3 regions of the Methylobacterium guangdongense genome follow, and region 2 is predicted to be linked to each of the others. Evidence: riboswitches for the same ligand, from Rfam matches in the RefSeq annotation. Region 2 holds a riboswitch; each other region holds the start of a gene.

Region 1 (5,842 bases), on a different contig from region 2:
GGGTCTGCGACGCGGTCCGGGCCGCCGCCCGGGCGAAACTGCGCCCGGGCCGCCCGAAGCCGCACCGCATCGAGAAGAAGCTGACGGCCGATGCCGTGCTGCCCGCCCCGACCCCCAATCGGGCGGTGGCCGAGACGGACCGGATCGTCTGCATCGGCGCCTCGACGGGGGGCACGGAATCGCTGCGCGACGTGCTCGAAGCGCTGCCGCCGGATTGCCCCGGCCTCGTGATCGTCCAGCACATGCCCGAGCATTTCACCGCGGCCTTCGCCCGGCGGCTCGACAGCCTCTGCGCCGTCGCGGTGAAGGAGGCGGAGGACGGGGATGCGGTGCTGCCCGGCCGGGCCCTCATCGCCCCCGGGGGCCGGCACCTACTGCTGCAGCGGACCGGGAATCGCTACAGCGTGTCGGTGAAGGACGGCCCCCTGGTCTCGCGGCACCGGCCGTCCGTGGACGTGCTGTTCCGCGCGGCCGCGCGCTGCGCCGGCGCGAATGCGCTCGGCATCCTGATGACCGGCATGGGCGATGACGGCGCCACCGGCCTCCTGGAGATGCGCCGCGCCGGGGCGGTCACGGTGGCGCAGGACGAGGAGAGCTGCGTCGTCTTCGGCATGCCCAAGGAAGCGATCGAGCGGGGCGCGGCGATGAAGGTTCTGCCGCTGGACCGGATCGCGCAGGAGATCCTACGCTTCGGAGCCACGTCGGCGCTCCGCCAATCCGCATGAGCGGCACGCCGGCGCGCGACCGGCCCGCAGGGCGTGTCCGGCACCGAAGGCCATCCCCGATCCTGCCGCCGTCGCGCGATTCTCGAGAGGGTCGTTGAAGCTGCGCCGATCACGGCACCGCGTCCGCCCTCAGAGCGGCGGTATGGCTGAAATCCGGGTTGCGCTCTTCAGGAAGAGCACGTCGATCGCGCGGTCCGGCACATAATCCTTCACCACCATCTCGATCGTGGTCGGGCCGGTCCTCTTGAGAGCGCTGCCGCAGAACGAGACCATCGTGGCGGGATCGCCCTTGTCCACGATCAGCTTGAACGTGCCGATCGGCCCGGACCCGGCCGGCATGACGTAGGTGAGATACTGCTCGGAGGCCTGGAAGGACGGGCTGCCGTCGGCGCTCGCCCGCCGGTACAGGGCCTGGGCCGACCGCGCGAAGGCCGGATCCGTGCAGAACCGGTCGGCGTAGCGCGCCATCTGCCCCGGATCGAGATCCGGCGAACCGAACGACAGGCTCGGCTGGCCGCCGAGGCTCGGCGTGTAACTCTGGTGGACCGCGACCTCACGCCCGGCCGGGAAGGCCTGCCTGCGCCAGAACCGCGACTTCAGCTTCCAGAGCGGGACATCCGCGATCGTCCCGTCCCGGTGCACCTGACGATCGAGGTATCCGGCCTCGATCAGGGCGTGACGGCGCCGCTCCGAGAGCCGGCGCAGGGGCGCCGCCGTCGCCGCGACGGTCGGCATCAGGGGGATCCCCAGGCTCCGGAGCTCGTCGGTGATCGCGACCGGCTGGCCGTCGCGCACCGAAAACGCCTGCTGCTCCAGTTGCCACGGGACGGATTGGCCATCGACCGTCGCGTCGAAGGCGAGGAAATTGGCCTGCCCCGGATCGGGGATGGAATCCTCCGTCGTGGACGCGCCGTTGAGGTCGGGCATCGGGAACGTCAGGGTGGCCTCGATATCGGCGCCCGTCGGGTTGCGGAACCGATACGCGACCCGCACGCCCTGCTCGGAGAGGGTGAGTTCCTCCGCCGCCACGGTGATGGCGCTGCCCGGTTCGAGGACGAGCCCCCCCGCCTTGAGCCCGGCTTCGGCATCGCCGGCCCGGACCGGCAGGGAGGCCGCCGCGAGGAGGGCGAGGGCCAGCGACAGGGTTCTCATCACGATCACGCTTCAGGGCTCCGGGCGACCGCCGCGGCGGTGAGGATACGCCTCCCGCCGGCGGATCCCCGCCGTTTGCAACGCCGCGGATATGATTCCGCCGCGCCTCCGTTGTGCGAGAGCTGTCATGCGTCTACAACGATCGCGTGACGGTGCCCCGGCGACGGGGTGAAAAGGGAATGCGGTGAGGGGCGCAAGCCTCGAATCCGCGGCTGCCCCCGCAACTGTGAGCGGCGAGCGTCTGCCGAGGGCCACCGGAGCGATCCGGGAAGGCGGCAGGGGCGTCGAGCCGCGAGCCAGGAGACCTGCCGTCACGACAGGATCCCGCGTTGCCGCCGGTGGGGCGGCTGGAGACACAGACGCATGACCACCTCGACCCTCGCCCCCGTCGCTGCCGGCACCCGCGCGTCGGAGCGCCCGATCGCCGTGGCGCTCGCGGGCCTTCTCGGCCTCGGCCTGCTGTTCATGGTCGGCTTCTCGCCGGCGATCGCGTTCCACAACGCGGCGCACGACTTCCGGCATACCCAGAACTTCCCCTGTCACTGACGCCATCGGCGCAGGGATGATCATCCGGCTTCTGTCGGCGGCGCTCGCCGCCGGCTTCTTCGCGGCCGTCGTCGTGACGGGCCTCGAACTCACGCTGACCTCGCCCCTGATCGTGGCGGCCGAACGCTACGAGCAGGCCGAGCCCAGCCATCAGGCCACCCGCGCTCTGCCGATCGTCCTGGCGCATGCCGGCCACGATCACGCGGCGCCGGACGCCGCGCCGGAATGGCAGCCGGGCGCCAGCCTGCCGCGCATGGCGTTCACCGGATTAGCGACGCTCGTCGGCGCCGTCGGCTACGCGCTGCTGCTCGGCGCCGTGATGCTCGCCTGCGGGCGGGAGCCGACACCCGTGGTCGCCCTCGCCTTCGCGGTCGCCGGATTCGCCAGCGTCGCCCTGGCCCCGGGTCTCGGCCTGCCGCCCGAGCTGCCGGGCAGCGAGGCGGCGCCGCTGGCCGTCCGGCAGGCCTGGTGGGTGATGACCGCGGCGGCCACCGCCATGGGCCTCTACCTGATCGCGGTGCGCCGATCCCTGATCGCCATCCTGGGTGGCCTCGTGCTGCTCATCGCCCCGCACATGGTCGGCGCCCCGCAGGCGCCGGAGGGCGCGTCCGCGCTACCGGCGGCCCTGGCGGCGCAATTCGCCGCGCGCTCCCTCGCGATCAGCTTCGTGTTCTGGGTGCTGCTCGGTCTCGGGCTCGGCCGCGCGTGGCAGGTGTTCGGGCGCGAGACGGCGCGGGGGACGGCCCGTGCCTGAGACCATCCTGTACGTCTGCACCACCTGCCGCCGCGAGGGCGACGACCCGGACGGGCCCCGGGCCGGCGCCCGCCTCCTCGACGCTTTGCGGGATCGCGCGGGCGGCACGCCGGACCTGCGGGTCGAGGCGGTGGAATGCCTGTCGGTGTGCAAGCGGCCCTGCACGGTCGCCGTCGCTGCGGCCGACCGCTGGACCTACGTGTACGGCGACATGGATCCGGCCGCCTCCGCCGAGACCATCCTGGCGGGGCTCGCCGCCTATGCCGCGACGCCGGACGGCATCGTGCCCTGGCGCGAACGGCCGACCGAATTCAAGAAGGGCGTGATCGCCCGAATTCCCCCCTTCCCTGCCCCGCGCCCGCTTCCGGCCGGCACCCTGGAGGCCGCCGAATGACGATTGTCGCCAAGATCCCCTGCACGATCGTCACGGGCTTCCTCGGCGCCGGCAAGACGACGCTCGTGCGCCACGTCATCGAGAACGCCAAGGGCCGCCGCCTCGCCATCCTGGTCAACGAGTTCGGCGATGTCGGCTTCGACAAGTCGTTCCTCGCCGCCTGCGGGGTTGAGGGCTGCACCGAGGACGCGATCGTCGAGCTGCCGAACGGCTGCATCTGCTGCACGGTGGCGGACGATTTCGTGCCGGCCCTCGAGACCCTGCTCGGCCGCGCCGAGCCGCCGGAGCACATCCTGATCGAGACCTCCGGCCTCGCCCTGCCGAAGCCGCTGGTCCAGGCATTCCAATGGCCGGCGATCCGCTCGCGGGTGACGGTGGACGGGGTGGTCGCAGTGGTCGACGGCCCCGCGGTCGCCGCGGGCGTCTTCGCGGAGGATCCGGAGGCGCTGGCGGCCCAGCGCGCCGCCGACCAGTCGGTCGATCACGACAATCCGCTGGAGGAGGTGTTCGAGGACCAGCTCCTCTGTGCGGACCTCGTCGTGCTCAACAAGGCCGACCTGATCGACGCCGCCACTCGTGCGCGGGTCCGGGCCGAGGTGGAGGGGCACCTCCCCCGCGCCGTGAAGGTGGTGGAGACCGCGAAGGGCGCGATCGATCCGCGGGTGCTGCTGGGCCTCGGCGCCGCCGCCGAGGACGATCTGGAATCCCGCCCCTCCCATCACGGCGAGGGCGAGGATCACGACCACGACGATTTCGAGACGGTCGCCCTGCCGATCCGCCCGGCGGTGACGGCCGCGGATCTCGCGGCGCGTGTCGAGAAGGCGGCCGAGACCGCGGGCGTTCTGCGCATCAAGGGGTTTGCCGAAGTCGAGGGCAAGGCGATGCGCCTCGTGGTGCAGGGTGTCGGCCGCCGGGTCACCCACCATTTCGACCGGCCCTGGCGGGCGGGCGAGGCCCGCGAGGGGGCCCTCGTGGTGATCGGGCTGACGGGGTTCGACCGGAACGCGGTGGCCGCGGCGCTCGCGGGATGAGACCCGTCGCGCGCGCCGGTCCGGACATGGCCTAGGGACACGCGCGATGCATCTGGTGCGCATCGATGCCGTCTCCCTCGACGAGGGCGAGGCGGCGGTGGATCTCGGGCAGGAGCCCGGCGACTGCGTGGTGCTGTCCTTCACCGACAGCGACCTCGCCGGGATCGCGCGGGCGCACGCCGCCGAGCCGGACCTGCCGAGCCTGCGCCTCGCCAAGCTGGCGAAGCTGCGGCACCCGCTCTCGGTCGATCTCTATATCGAGCGCATCGTCGCGCACGCTAAAGTCGTGGTGATCCGCTGCCTCGGCGGCCTGGATTACTGGCGGTACGGGATCGAGCGCTGCGCCGAAGCGGCCCGGGCGCACGGGGTCGTGCTGGCGGTATTGCCGGGCGACGACCGACCCGATCCGCGGCTTTCCGCCTTCTCGACCGATCCCGCGCTGGCGGACCAGCTCGACGGCTACTTCCGCGCCGGCGGCCCCGAGAACCTGCGCCGCATGCTGCGGCTGCTCGCCGCCCGGACGGGCACCGACCTCCCGGTCGAGCCGCCCCTGCCGCTGCCCCGGGGCTTCGCATGGTGCCCGGGCTGCATCACGCCGCCCCTCGAACAGGCCTTCGCGGCTGCGAGGACCGCAGTTCCGCTTGGCGAAACAGAGGTCGAGCCCCTCGCGCTGCTGCTGGTCTACCGCTCGGCGGTGCTCGGCGGCGAGACCGCGCCGTTCGTCGCCCTGATCGCGGCCCTGCGCGCCCGCGGGATCGGCGTCCTCCCGATGGCGGTGTCGAGCCTGAAGGAGCCCGGAGCCGCCGCCGCGGTCGCGGAGGCCGTGCGCGCGCGGCGGCCCGACCTCGTCATCGCCGCCACCGCGTTCTCGGCCCGGGAGGACGGCACCGACTTCGTCCTCGACGGCGCCGATTGCCCGGTGCTCCAGGCCTTCACGGTCGGATCCCCGCAGGCGGCCTGGGAAGCCTCGGCCCGGGGCCTCGGCGCGGCCGATCTCGCCATGCAGGTGGCTTTGCCGGAATTCGACGGCCGGCTTTCGGGCTTCCCGATCTCCTTCAAGGAGGAGGCGCCCGAGATCGCGGGCTTCGCCGAGCGCCGGGCCGTGCCCTACGCGCCGGGCATCGCGGCGCTTGCCGACAGGGCCGCCGGCTGGCTGCGGCTGGCCGCCCTGCCCCGGGCCGAGCGGCGCGTCGCGATGGTCCTGTCCGATTATCCTGCCCGGGGCGGCCGCGCCGGCTTC
Region 2 (5,842 bases):
CCACGCCGGGCCGAACAACAACGCGGCCCAGAAGGTCTATATCTGCCGGGTGATGACCAACATGGTGGCGACGGGCTTCGGGCAGTGGACACCGGCCGCGGCCCGGTTCTGCCGATAGGCCGGGCGCCGCGACGGACCAGCCCGGATCACAGGCCCCGACAACTTCCGGAACTGACCTTGATCTCCGTCCGATCCTCCGGGTTCAGCTGCGCCTCGACGAAGTTCAGCTTGTTGAGATCGATCAACAGGAAGTAGACGCCGTTCTGGCACTTGACCGTGTTGCGCGGCGAACGCTCGTTCAGCCGCGGCGATGCGGGCTGGCACTCGTAGTAATCCGAGCGCCCGGCCGAGATCACGGTGAGCAGGCCGCCGCTGGTGACCAGTGAGAAGGTGCGGGCCTTCTGCGGCTTCGCGCCCTCGGGCAGGCTGGGGGTTGCGAGACCGACCGAGGCCTCCTCGGTGCACGTCAGGGGGCGACGCAGCTGGGCCGCCGCGGGTGCGACGCTCAGCAGGAGAAGCGCACCGGCGAGCGCGACCCGATCGGCCATCATCGGTGCGGCCTCCGTGACTCGTGGGTAGTTTCTACCGGCAAGCTAGACCGTTGGCGCGCCGTGTAAATGCGGCACGTTCGGCTGAGCGGCTCAATCAACAGTTTCACTGGACCCTGCCACCGGCTCGACCCGGCGCCGGGTCGTCAATTCGGGCTTTCGGGTGGGATTCTGTCGGGCAACGCGGTCTTCGTCAGCCGGATGCTTGCCGGAAGCGGGCGATGCGGCTGAGCGCAGCTCAATCCTCGGCCTCGTCGGGATTGTCGTTGGCCGGGCGATCCCCGTCCTGGCGCGCCGCGATCTCGAACCCGATCTCCATCATCAGCAGCCGCGACAGCAGTTGCATCGCCGGCGTGCCGTGGGAAGCCACCAGTTGATGGGTGCGGATGGCGGCTCTCACCATGCGGTCAAAACCGGCGTCGTCTGGCATGGCGATGCCATACCCCGATCGAATGTCGGGATACAACCTCAGCTTTATATATTGCTTCAACGTCCCCCGCAGAAGCGGAGGGAACCGAGCGACATCCACCGGTGCGCATCCGCCCGGGGAGAGCCCGGCGGCGTGCCGGGCCGGATCGCCGCGGCGGGCTACGGCGCGGGCGTCAGCGAGGCCGCCGCGAAGGTCGGGACGGAGACGGGGGCGACCGTGTCGGGCTTGGTCTCGGTCTTGCTCCCGGACTTGCTCTCGGACTTGCCCGCGCGGGTATCGCGCTTCTCGTAGAAGGCGTTGCCGCCCGCGACGGCCACGTAATGCATGTTGTTGTAGGGGTAGTGCCGTCCGGCGGTGTGGAAGTACATCGCCTTGCCGACCTGCGGGTGGCGCTCGCCCGCCAGGACGGCGTCGGCGGCGTCGGCGACCTTCTGCAGATCCTTCTCCTGCATCGGCTTGGTCAGGACCCCCGCGGCGAACTGGCCGGGCTGGCCGACCACGGCGCAGATGCCGCCGGGGAAGATCGCGTTTTCCAGCCGGTTCATCACCACGGTGCCGACCGCGATCAGCCCGCCCTCATCGCTCCGGTTCGATTCGAAATACATGGCCCGGCCCAGGCAGTCCCGCTCGGTCTCGCTGACGACCATCGGCGGCGCGCGGCCGGCGATCGATCCTGTCGTGAGCACCGGGGTGGACGTGTTGCACGCGCCCAGGCCGCAGGCCGCGGCCGCCGCCATCAGAACAGGACCGATTCGCGTCCGCTCGCTACCCTGCATGCAGATCTGCTCCGTGCTGTTCCAGCCGCATCGTGCCGTCCGGCGGGCCGCCCGCTCCCGGCCGGCGCCCGCCGCGATCGGGCGTTCGGCAAGCGTGACCGTACGTTCGCGGCGAGGATGTGGCAGGCGGGCCCGGAGCGGTCATCCGGGGTGGACGCGGAACGTTGCCGCACAATCACAGGGGCGGAGAACCGGTCCGGGCGTGTTGACGCCGACCGAGCGTCCGGTCGATCCTGAACAGGACGGTTCCCTTCGGGGATCAAAAGGGAACGCGGTGAGGGGCTCGCCCCGAAGCCGCGGCTGCCCCCGCAACTGTAAGCGGTGAGCCTTCTCGTCACCACGTCACTGGGCGGCCTCGCCCGGGAAGACGACGGGAGGGCGGCGACCCGCGAGCCAGGAGACCTGCCGTCAGCCGTGGTCACACGCGAGGTCCATCGGGCGGGGTGTTCCGGGGGATGCCAAGACGGCCGCTGCGGCGGCCGGCGCGGCCTCGTTCGCGGTGACGTGCCACTGCCGCCGCCCGAGGTAACGTGTTCCGTCAACCTGCGCGCACCGCGCTGCCCCTCCTCGCCGCCGCCGCGTCGGCGGCCCTGATCGCGACCGCTTCGGCCCAGGCGCGGGGCGGTCCGGAGCCGGCCGCCGAGGCGCGGCTCGACGAGATCTCGGTCACGGCCGAAGGCGCCGCGCCGATCCCGGCCGCCGGTCCGGTGGCCAGTGCCGGCTTCGTCGGCGGCGTGACCGGAATCGGCGGCCCGCTGCTCAGCGTGGACGCGGCCAGCGCCGGGATCCTCACCGGGGCGCAGATCAACAACCGACCGGTGACCCGCCCCGGCGAGGTGCTGGAGGCGGTGCCGGGCCTGATCGTCACGCAGCACAGCGGGGAGGGGAAGGCCAACCAGTTCTTCCTGCGCGGCTTCAACCTCGACCACGGCACCGACATCGCCCTGTTCCTGGACGGGATGCCGCTCAACATGCGCACCCATGCCCACGGCCAGGGCTACGCCGACATCAACTTCCTGATCCCCGAACTCGTCGGCGCGGTGGAGTTCCACAAGGGGCCGTACTTCGTGCGGGACGGCGACTTCGCCTCGGCGGGCTCGGTGCGGATCGACTACCTCGACAGCGTGCAGAGGAACCTCGCGCTGACCTCGATCGGGTCGTTCGGCTACAAGCGCGCGCTCAGCATCGCCTCCGCGCCGCTGGCCGAGGGCACCCTCCTGGTGGCCGGCGAGGCGCAGGTCTACGACGGTCCCTGGGTGGTCCCGGACGCGCTGCGCAAGATCAACGGCGTCGCCCGCTACAGCCAGGGCACGGCGCTCGACGGATTCTCGGTGACCGGCATGGCCTACGCGGCCCGCTGGACCGCCACCAATCAGATCCCCGAGCGCGCCGTCGTCTCCGGGCTGATCGGCCGCTACGGCACGCTGAACCCGACCGATGGCGGGGACACGTCGCGCTTCTCCCTGTCGGGCCGGTTCAGCAGCACCGACGACACCGGCGTGACCCGGGCCTCGGCCTACGTGATCCGCTCGCAGCTCAACCTGTTCAACGACTTCACCTACTTTCTCAACGATCCGGTGAACGGCGACCAGTTCCATCAGCTCGACCAGCGGATCATCGGCGGCGGCGAGGCCCTGCACATCTTCCAGGGCGACCTGTTCGGGCGCCCGATGGAAACCGAGATCGGCGTGCAGACCCGCACCGATTCGATCCGCGTCGGCCTGTTCAACACGACGCGCCGGCAATACCGCTCCGGCGTGCTCGACGACCGGGTGCTGGAGACGAGCGGCGCCGTCTATCTCGACACCCGCGTGCGCTGGACCGAGTGGCTGCGCACCAGCGTCGGCGTCCGGGCCGACGGCTACTCCGCGAGCGTCGTCTCGGACAATCCGGCCAATTCCGGCCGGGCGCGCGACGGGATCGTCAACCCGAAGCTCGGCCTGACGCTCGGGCCGTGGTTCGACACCGAACTCTACGTGAATTATGGCGGCGGCTTCCACTCGAACGACGTGCGCGGGGTGACCGCCACGGTCGATCCGACGTCGTCGCTGTTCAACACCACGCGCTCGCCCTTCCTCGTGCCGTCCACCGGCTACGAGATCGGGCTGCGCAACCGGTCGATCGCGGGGCTGGAGACGAGCCTCGCCCTGTTCCGGCTCGACTTCGCCTCCGAGAACCTGTTCCAGGGCGACACCGGCACCACGGAGCCGAGCCGCCCGACCCGGCGCTTCGGCGTGGAATGGACCAACCGCTACGCGCTGACCCCCGTCCTGTCGCTGGAGGGGGATCTGACGATCACCAACGCCCGCTTCTCGGATATCGACCCGGTGGGCAACCGTGTGCCGGAGGCCCCCACCACCATCGCGTCGGCGGGCGTCACCTTCGGGGAGCCGCTGGGCTGGTTCGGGTCGCTCCGCTTCCGCTACTTCGGCCCGCGCCCGCTGATCGAGGACAATTCGATCCGCTCGCGCCCGACGGCGCTGTTCAACGGCCGCGTCGGCTACAACTTCGAGAACGGCGTCAGCGTCTCCCTCGACGTGCTGAACCTGACGAACAGCAAGTCCGACCAGATCACCTACGCCTACGTGTCCCGGTTGCCGGGCGAACCCGCCGAGGGGCTGATCGACCGGGTGTTCCATCCGGTCGAGCCCACGGCCGTCCGGCTCACCATCGCCGGGCGGTTCTGAACCGCGGCCCGGCCCTCGGAACGGCCCCAGAGGCCCGGCGGCACGCGAAGCTCGCCCGAGGCCGCGTCAATCGACCTTGTACAGGGCCACCTGCCCGATGCCGTCGAGGCCGATCCGCCGGGCGCTCGCCCGGGACAGGTCGATCGCGTAAGGGCGCTTCATCTTGGTGCGTTCATTGGTGCGGTCGGTGATCCGGACGACGACCGATCGGCCATTGGCCTTGTTGACGACCTTGACCAAGGTGCCGAACGGCAACGCGTGATGCGCCGCCGTCAGCGTGTCGGGATTGTAGATCTCACCGCTCGCGGTCCTGCCCGAATGCTGATACCAGCTGGCCCGGCCGCTCCCGATCAGCTTGGCCTTGCCGGGATTGACCTGCCGCTCGCTGACCGGTCCGGTTCGGCGCTGCTCGTCCGCGCCCGCCGGGGCAGGATCGGCCTTCGGACCGGTGCTGCCCGTCCGGTCCGCCCGATCCTGGCCGGCCACCGCGTCCGAAGCCGGCGAGGATGGATCCGATGAGGCGGCTTCACCGCGGTCCGCGACGTCGGATGCCGGTGCCAGCGGTGGCAGCTGCGACGTGAACTGGCGGTACGTGAAGACCGGTGCCTCGCGCTGCAGGCCGGCGGCTTGAGCGAAGACATCCTGGCCCTGCGTCTCCGCTGCCTCGGCCATGCCGATCCCAAGGTTGGGCACGAGAACCGCGGAGGCGGCGACCAGCGCGTGAGCCAGCCGATATCGTTTTGAACCAGCCGACGCAATCATGGCGTTCACCGAAGATTATCCATACCCATCGCGGGCATAAATCATCTCGGGCGACTCAGTTCCCGATGATTGATAAAGGCACCGAATTCCAGAGTTTTGAGCTTCGAGATCGGTCCTTCAAGCCAAGCCTGGCCGCTGTTTACACGGCACTACGCCGCAACCAGCCGTGCGGTCTTCGATTCATTTGCGCCGCGCCTCGCGGGCCGGATCCCGGATCGCCCTGCACCCGCGGTCCTGGCCTCGGGCGGGCGCGCATGGGGCGCAGGGCCGAATGGGGCTCACGGCTGCCCCTGGCCGGCGGCCAGGATGGTCACGCCGACGGTGATCACCCCGATCCCCACCAGCATCGTCGGGTTCACGGCTTCGCCGTAGAGCCACGCGCCGCCGATCGCGGCCCCGATCATGCCGATTCCGGACCAGATCGCGTAGACGACCCCGATCGGCAGCATGTCCATGCTGCTCGACATCAGCCACAGGGCGGTCCCGTAGCCCACGGCCACGATCAGCGTCGGGATCGGTCGGCTCAGGCCGTCGGAGGCCTTCAACGCCAGGGTGGCGGTGACCTCCGCGCCGATGGCGAGCCCGAGGATCAGGAACGGATTCATGACGGGGTGAACATCCTGGGCAAGTCGGTTTCGT
Region 3 (5,842 bases), on a different contig from region 2:
GTCCGTGCGGCTTCCCCGGCGACGCTGCCGGCCATCGCGGACGAGACCTCGGCCTGACGGCCGACATCGCGGACCGACATCTCGAGATCTCCAGCCGCCGCGGCCACCATCTTGACGTTGGCCGTGGCCTGCTCGGCCGCACTCGCCACGGCGGTCGATTGCCCCGCCGTCTCACTGGCGATCCCCGTCATCGCTTCGGCCGTCTTGCGCAGCTGCGCGGACGCCGTCGAGAGCGCGGTCACGATCCCGCCGACCGCCGTCTCGAAGCGACCGGCCAGTTCGACCATGGCTTGGTGGCTCCGTTCCTCGGCCTGCCGACGGGCTTCGGTCGCCTCGCGCTCCAGGATCCTGGCGCGCTGCATGTTGTCCTGGAACACCCGCACGGCCCCCGCCATGGCTCCGATCTCGTCGGCGCGGCCGACTCCCGGAACGGCGACATCGAGCTCGTTATCCGACAGGCGCCGCATCACGCCGGTCATCGTCATGATCGGCGTCGCCACCCTGCGGACGACGAAGACGCTGACCACCAGGGTCAGGAGCGCCGCCAAGCCGAGCGCGACGGTCACCGAGAGGGTGGACGTCCGGCCCACCGCATCAGCCGCCGCGCTCCGCTCGGCCACCCGCGCCTCCCGGTGCGCGAGCACCGCATGCACCGCCGTGCGGAACGCGTCCGCGTCCTTGCCGAAGGCCCCAAACACGACTGTGTCGGCGAGGGCGTGTTCACCGGCCCGGTCGAGGGCCGAAACCTGACTCTGGATCGCGAGGAAGTGCTGCCACGCCTCCCGAAGGCGGTGTGCGAGTGCCTGCTCCTCCGGGCCGGACACGGTCGGTGCGTAGCGGCTCCAGGCGGCGGAGAAGACTTCCTGCGCCTTCTGAAGTTGCGCCGCGTAACGACGAGCCTCCGCTTCCCCGCGGGCGCTGTGGGCGAGAACACCCAGGGCGCGGAGTTCCTGGCTGACTTCGTTCATGAGGCCCAGATTCGCCACCGCGTCGATTTCACCCAAGGCCGACTGCGCCGAGTCATTGATCAGTCGAACCCGCGTGATCGCGAAAAGCCCGATGCTCATTGCAAGAAAAAATAGAATCACGAACGATCCGACGATCACCTTTCTCAGACTTAAGAAAGACCCCCAACCGAGGGAATTAAAATTCAGTCCCATGAATGAACCTGCACCGTTGGCTGATTTGCCAAATCAATTAACGTCTCGCTTTGGCCACATCAACCACAATCCACTCTGACGGAAATGAGGCTCTATCAAACTATCGACGAACTATCGCAGCGAATAGGAGATCAGATCAGACGGCCATTCAGCTCCGATGCCATGTGATATCTAATATGAAATCGTCTTGGAGAATAATAAGTTGGACATGCCGACCGCATCGGCCCAGGTCCAGGCCCTGTGTTCGGCGGCGCCTCAGGCCTTCGTGCAGGCATCCGGCGGTGCGGGCTCGGGATCGTATCGCGGGAAGCCACCGCCACGCGGGGTCGGTGTCGGCATCACCACGCGGCAACCCGCCCCCGGTGCGGGCGGGTGGGCCCGGGCGCAGGGTCCTGTGGGTCGCAGAATCTGTGAAATCGGGAAGCGAATGGCCCACCATCGCGAGCCGGCCGCGGCCAAGACGGAGGGCCGGCCATTGGGGGCCGCAGACAGCACGCGGCCCAACACGAACCAGGAGTTCGAACCCTGCGGCCCGCTTCTCAGATGTCCCCCACCGTTCGGTAAAGGGCCGAGATCACGCTTCGGCAGTACTCCGCCTGACGATCGTCCGCAGGGGCGCATCGGCCGCCGGAGGCATCGATCTGAGCCCTGAAGCTCTCGCCTGCGTCACGAGATCGGTCCGGAGCGGTTGCAAGTGCTTGCGCGCCTCGGCGATGTCGAACTGGGTTTGCAGGTCCATCAGCGTTTCCATCTCGATGCCGAATACCGTCTCGAGACGGAACGCCAATTCCGCGGTCAGGGGGGTTTTCTCGTTGAGGAAATCGAACAGGGCCTGACGCGGCACGTCCAGCAGGCTGGCGGCGTCCATGACCGTCAGATCGCGCGGCTCGATGACATTGCGAAGGACGTAGCCACCGGGATGGCCGGGGTTTTGGAGTCGATAACGCATCGTCGGCATACCTTTCACGAGAGATCTTTCCGATCCGTCCAGTTCTTGGCCGGCGATCGAAATCAGCGCTCAGAAAGCTTCTGCCCGCTTCGATTTACGAAGCAGCCCATTGCAAGACGCAGGATCAGGCCCGAAGTTCCGCGTCGCGTTCAGACCACGATTGTGGAACCGCGCGCGTATGATGCAAACTTGCTGTCGCCTCCTCCGGCGAAATCGATCGTTAACGATTTTTTAACGTTGTCCCATCATACCATTTCCAAACCTGATCAGACCGAACCGAAACCTTTACTCGAGATACGACACCAGCCCCTTGCCTCCGGTGTCGCCGCAACCCGTCCCAAGATCCGTTGACTCAGCGACGAGACGCACTCACGCGCATCCATTCGCTCGGCGCCGGCCGCCCGCAAAGGGACGACGCGCGCCCCGTCGCGGCGGAGCCAAGCGACCGTTCCCGCTCTGACCCGATCGGGAACGACACCCGGCACTCCGCGACGGGCATGTCGGTTGAAGAACTCCGGCCTGGTCTCAGGCAGCGGACCGGCCCGTGAACCGGCTCGGCTGCGAAGTCTGCTTGCTGACGAGATTCATCTGAGCCGCACGGTCGCGCTGGCGCAGGATCGTGAGGTCGTAGCGCGTCTGCATTTCCATGAGCGCCTCTGCGTTGAAGCCGAAGGACTTCTCGATCTGGAAAGCGATTTCGACCGTCAGGCTAGCCCGCTCAGCCAGGAAATCGGACAATCCTTGACGCGTCACACCGAGCGCCGCAGCGGCCCCCATGATCGTCAGGTTGCGCGGCTCGAAAATCTTGCGACGGACGAATCCGCCAGGATGGAAGGGCTTGGCCAGCGTGTAACCGGTGTTCATCGTGCAGTCCCCCAGTATTTATCGCGAGATCCCTAAGGCATAATCACTTACGTTGTTGTGTTAGGTTGCGGACCGTGCAGCTTTGATAAGCTACGCATTACACACTGTTGAAAAACAACGGCTTCTCGTTACACCTGCCCGCTTTTCTGCCTTTTTGTGACCGCGTCGGCAATTTTCCCCGGCGCGATTCAATTTTTTTTATCAGTGTCGATTTCGTAAAAATTCCGGCGATCCACCCATCTAATACTGTACTTCTCTCGCGGGTCACCGGAGATGCGTGGACTAACAAGACGCCCGGTTGCAGTCAAGCAATCAGCGGGCGGCACAGCGTGCGATGCTGCATTTTTTCTTAGATCATTTTTAAAAACGAAGCTGGCAACAGAGTTATGACTTAGAAATACAGGGTCCCAAGAGCGGTTTTACTACTGCCTGATGGCCAGATGCTGGCACGGCCTGGTCTCGTATCCGCCCTTGAAACCAATCGGCCCTGCGTTGCGCCGCCATCAAAGAAATCCACAAGCTTGACCGCGCGGGCGGAAGCACCGAAAGTCCATCGCGACGGTTCCCTTCGGGGATCAAAAGGGAACGCGGTGCGGGCTCGTCGTTGACGGCCCAAAACCGCGGCTGCCCCCGCAACTGTAAGCGGAGAGCCCTTCACCACCACGTCACTGAGTCTCGAGACTCGGGAAGACGGTGCGAGGGCGGCGACCCGCGAGCCAGGAGACCTGCCGTCAGCCGTGGTCACTCGCGAAACGCGTCGGGCGGGGTGTCCTGACGGGTGTCGAGACGCCCGTGCGCCCGCGCGGTCGGCGAGGCCTCGTTCGCGGTGACGTGCCACAGCAAGCGCGCCCGCGACCCCGTCCCGATGTCCGTCCACGCCACCGCCCTTCCGGATCCGCCCCTTCGGGACGCCCACGCGCGCCCGTCTGCGCCGAATCCTGCAGATGGCCTCGAAAGTGTAATGTTATTACACTGCGTGCGCGGTCATAGGATCCGTCGAGGCCGCGCCAGGATCCCTTCGGTCATGCCTTCTCCAACCCATCGCGCCCGCTTCCCTGCACCGCTCTGCGGCGTCCTCCTCGCAGTCCTGGCAAGCCCCGCCGTCGCGCAGGAAGCCGTCACCCTGGATCAGATCTCCGTCGAGGGTGAGGGCGGCGACTCGAACCGCGCCAGCCCGACCGGCCTCAACCTGCGCACCCGGGACCGGACCGCGAGCCGAATCGGCCTGACGCCTTTGGAGACGCCGGCCAGCCTCGACATCGTATCGGGCGAGACCGCGCGGCTGCGCGGCCAGGACACGATCGCCGAAGCCGTGACCCAGGACGCCACCGGCATCACCACCATCGCGGCGCCCGGCAACGGCAACGGCGCGTTCACCTCCCGCGGCTTCGCCGGCCCGAACTCGATCCAGCAGCTCTACGACGGGACGCGCTTCTACGTCGGCGCCAACACCGTGACCTTCCCGTTCGACACGTGGAACGTCGAGCGGATCGAGGTGCTGCGCGGGCCCGCCTCGGTGCTTTACGGCGACGGCGCCATCGGCGGCGTGATCAACGTCGTGCCGAAGCGGCCGGTCTTCGTGCCGATCAACGCCGCCCGCGCGGTGGTGGGCACGGACGGCGTCGCGCGGCTCGCCCTCGATTCCGGCGGCGGGATCGGGCAGGCGGAATTCGGCGACACCTTCGCGTACCGCCTCAACGTCAGCGGCAACCGCGCCGACGGCTGGATCCGGCCGGAGGGCGATTTCCGCAACCTCGCGGTCTCCGCCGCCCTGCTGTTTCAACCGAGCCCTGACCTCGCGTTCACGCTGAGCCACGATCTCGGCTATCAGGAGCCGGCCCGGTACTGGGGCACGCCGCTGGTCGAGGGGCGGATCCCGGACCTGATCCGGTTCAACAACTACAATGTCCGCGACGCGAAGATCACCTGGGCCGACAACTGGACCCAGCTGAAGACCGAGTGGTCGCCCTCGGCCGACCTCACGATCCGCAACACCGCCTACCGGCTCACCAGCCGGCGCCACTGGCTCGATGTCGAGCAGTATTCGTACAACCGCGGCACCGGTCTGGTCGATCGGGGCGACTATCTGGAGATCTACCACAGCCAGGAGCAGGTCGGGGACCGGCTCGACGCGACGGTCCGGGGCAGCCTGTTCGGGTTGCCGAACCAGTTCGTGGCCGGGTTCGACGTGAATCACATCGACTTCCGCCACACCAACAACTTCTACTTCGACCAGACCACCAGCGTGCCGCTCACCGGCTACGATCCGGGCTTCTTCCCGCAGAACGGCCGGGCGCGGCCGGCCTATGCCACGCAGACGAGCCAGGCCTCGGTCTTCGCCGAGGACCGGGTGATCCTGTCGGACAGGCTGTCGTTCCTCACCGGTGTGCGCCTCGACGTGCCGACGCTGAACCGCGAGGATCTTCAGACGGGGTCGCGATTCGCGAAGACCTACCGGGCGCTCGGCTACCGGTTCGGCCTCGTCTACAATCCGACGCCGGACAGTGCGCTCTACGCCCAGTACAGCGTCGCCACCGATCCGGTGAACAGCCTGATCACGCTGAACCAGTCGCTGGCCGGCTTCAAGCTCGCCACCGGCGATCAGGTCGAGATCGGCGCCAAGGGGCTGGCCTTCGACGGCGCCCTGGAATGGACGATCGCCGGCTACCGGATCGTCAAGGACAACCTGATCTCGGCGATCCCGGGGCAGCCGACGCTCGCCACGCAGGTCGGCAGCCAGTCCTCGCAGGGCTTCGAGCTGGCGCTCGGCTGGCGCTTCGCTCCGGGCTGGCGGCTCGACGGCAACCTCGCGCTGCTGCATGCGCAATATGATCGGTTCGACCAGAGCGTGAACGGCGCCACCGTCTCG

The links. A riboswitch is a leader RNA that binds a small molecule or an ion and turns the genes downstream of it on or off. The one in region 2 is predicted to bind cobalamin.
Region 1: linked by a shared signal. The riboswitch ahead of AAHG09_RS01530 (CbtB domain-containing protein) and the one ahead of AAHG09_RS15230 (TonB-dependent receptor) in region 2 are both predicted to bind cobalamin.
Region 3: linked by a shared signal. The riboswitch ahead of AAHG09_RS04205 (TonB-dependent receptor) and the one ahead of AAHG09_RS15230 (TonB-dependent receptor) in region 2 are both predicted to bind cobalamin.

What each region holds. Positions count from the first base shown of each region.
Region 1 is NZ_JBBXMX010000001.1:313,779-319,620, forward strand. It holds gene AAHG09_RS01520 (protein-glutamate methylesterase/protein-glutamine glutaminase) at 1-725, shown strand, start outside; gene AAHG09_RS01525 (DUF4424 family protein) at 855-1,877, opposite strand; cobalamin riboswitch at 2,011-2,204, shown strand; gene AAHG09_RS01530 (CbtB domain-containing protein) at 2,241-2,423, shown strand; gene AAHG09_RS01535 (CbtA family protein) at 2,440-3,177, shown strand; gene AAHG09_RS01540 (DUF1636 domain-containing protein) at 3,170-3,571, shown strand; gene cobW (cobalamin biosynthesis protein CobW) at 3,568-4,602, shown strand; gene cobN (cobaltochelatase subunit CobN) at 4,649-5,842, shown strand, end outside.
Region 2 is NZ_JBBXMX010000007.1:49,328-55,169, forward strand. It holds gene AAHG09_RS15210 (transglycosylase SLT domain-containing protein) at 1-118, shown strand, start outside; gene AAHG09_RS15215 (hypothetical protein) at 147-551, opposite strand; gene AAHG09_RS15220 (hypothetical protein) at 787-978, opposite strand; gene AAHG09_RS15225 (cell wall hydrolase) at 1,137-1,754, opposite strand; cobalamin riboswitch at 1,981-2,178, shown strand; gene AAHG09_RS15230 (TonB-dependent receptor) at 2,285-4,441, shown strand; gene AAHG09_RS15235 (septal ring lytic transglycosylase RlpA family protein) at 4,508-5,113, opposite strand; gene AAHG09_RS15240 (DMT family transporter) at 5,482-5,808, opposite strand.
Region 3 is NZ_JBBXMX010000002.1:95,659-101,500, reverse strand. It holds gene AAHG09_RS04225 (methyl-accepting chemotaxis protein) at 1-1,160, opposite strand, end outside; gene AAHG09_RS04220 (HigA family addiction module antitoxin) at 1,735-2,118, opposite strand; gene AAHG09_RS04215 (HigA family addiction module antitoxin) at 2,635-2,973, opposite strand; cobalamin riboswitch at 3,516-3,720, shown strand; gene AAHG09_RS04210 (hypothetical protein) at 3,715-3,855, opposite strand; gene AAHG09_RS04205 (TonB-dependent receptor) at 3,998-5,842, shown strand, end outside.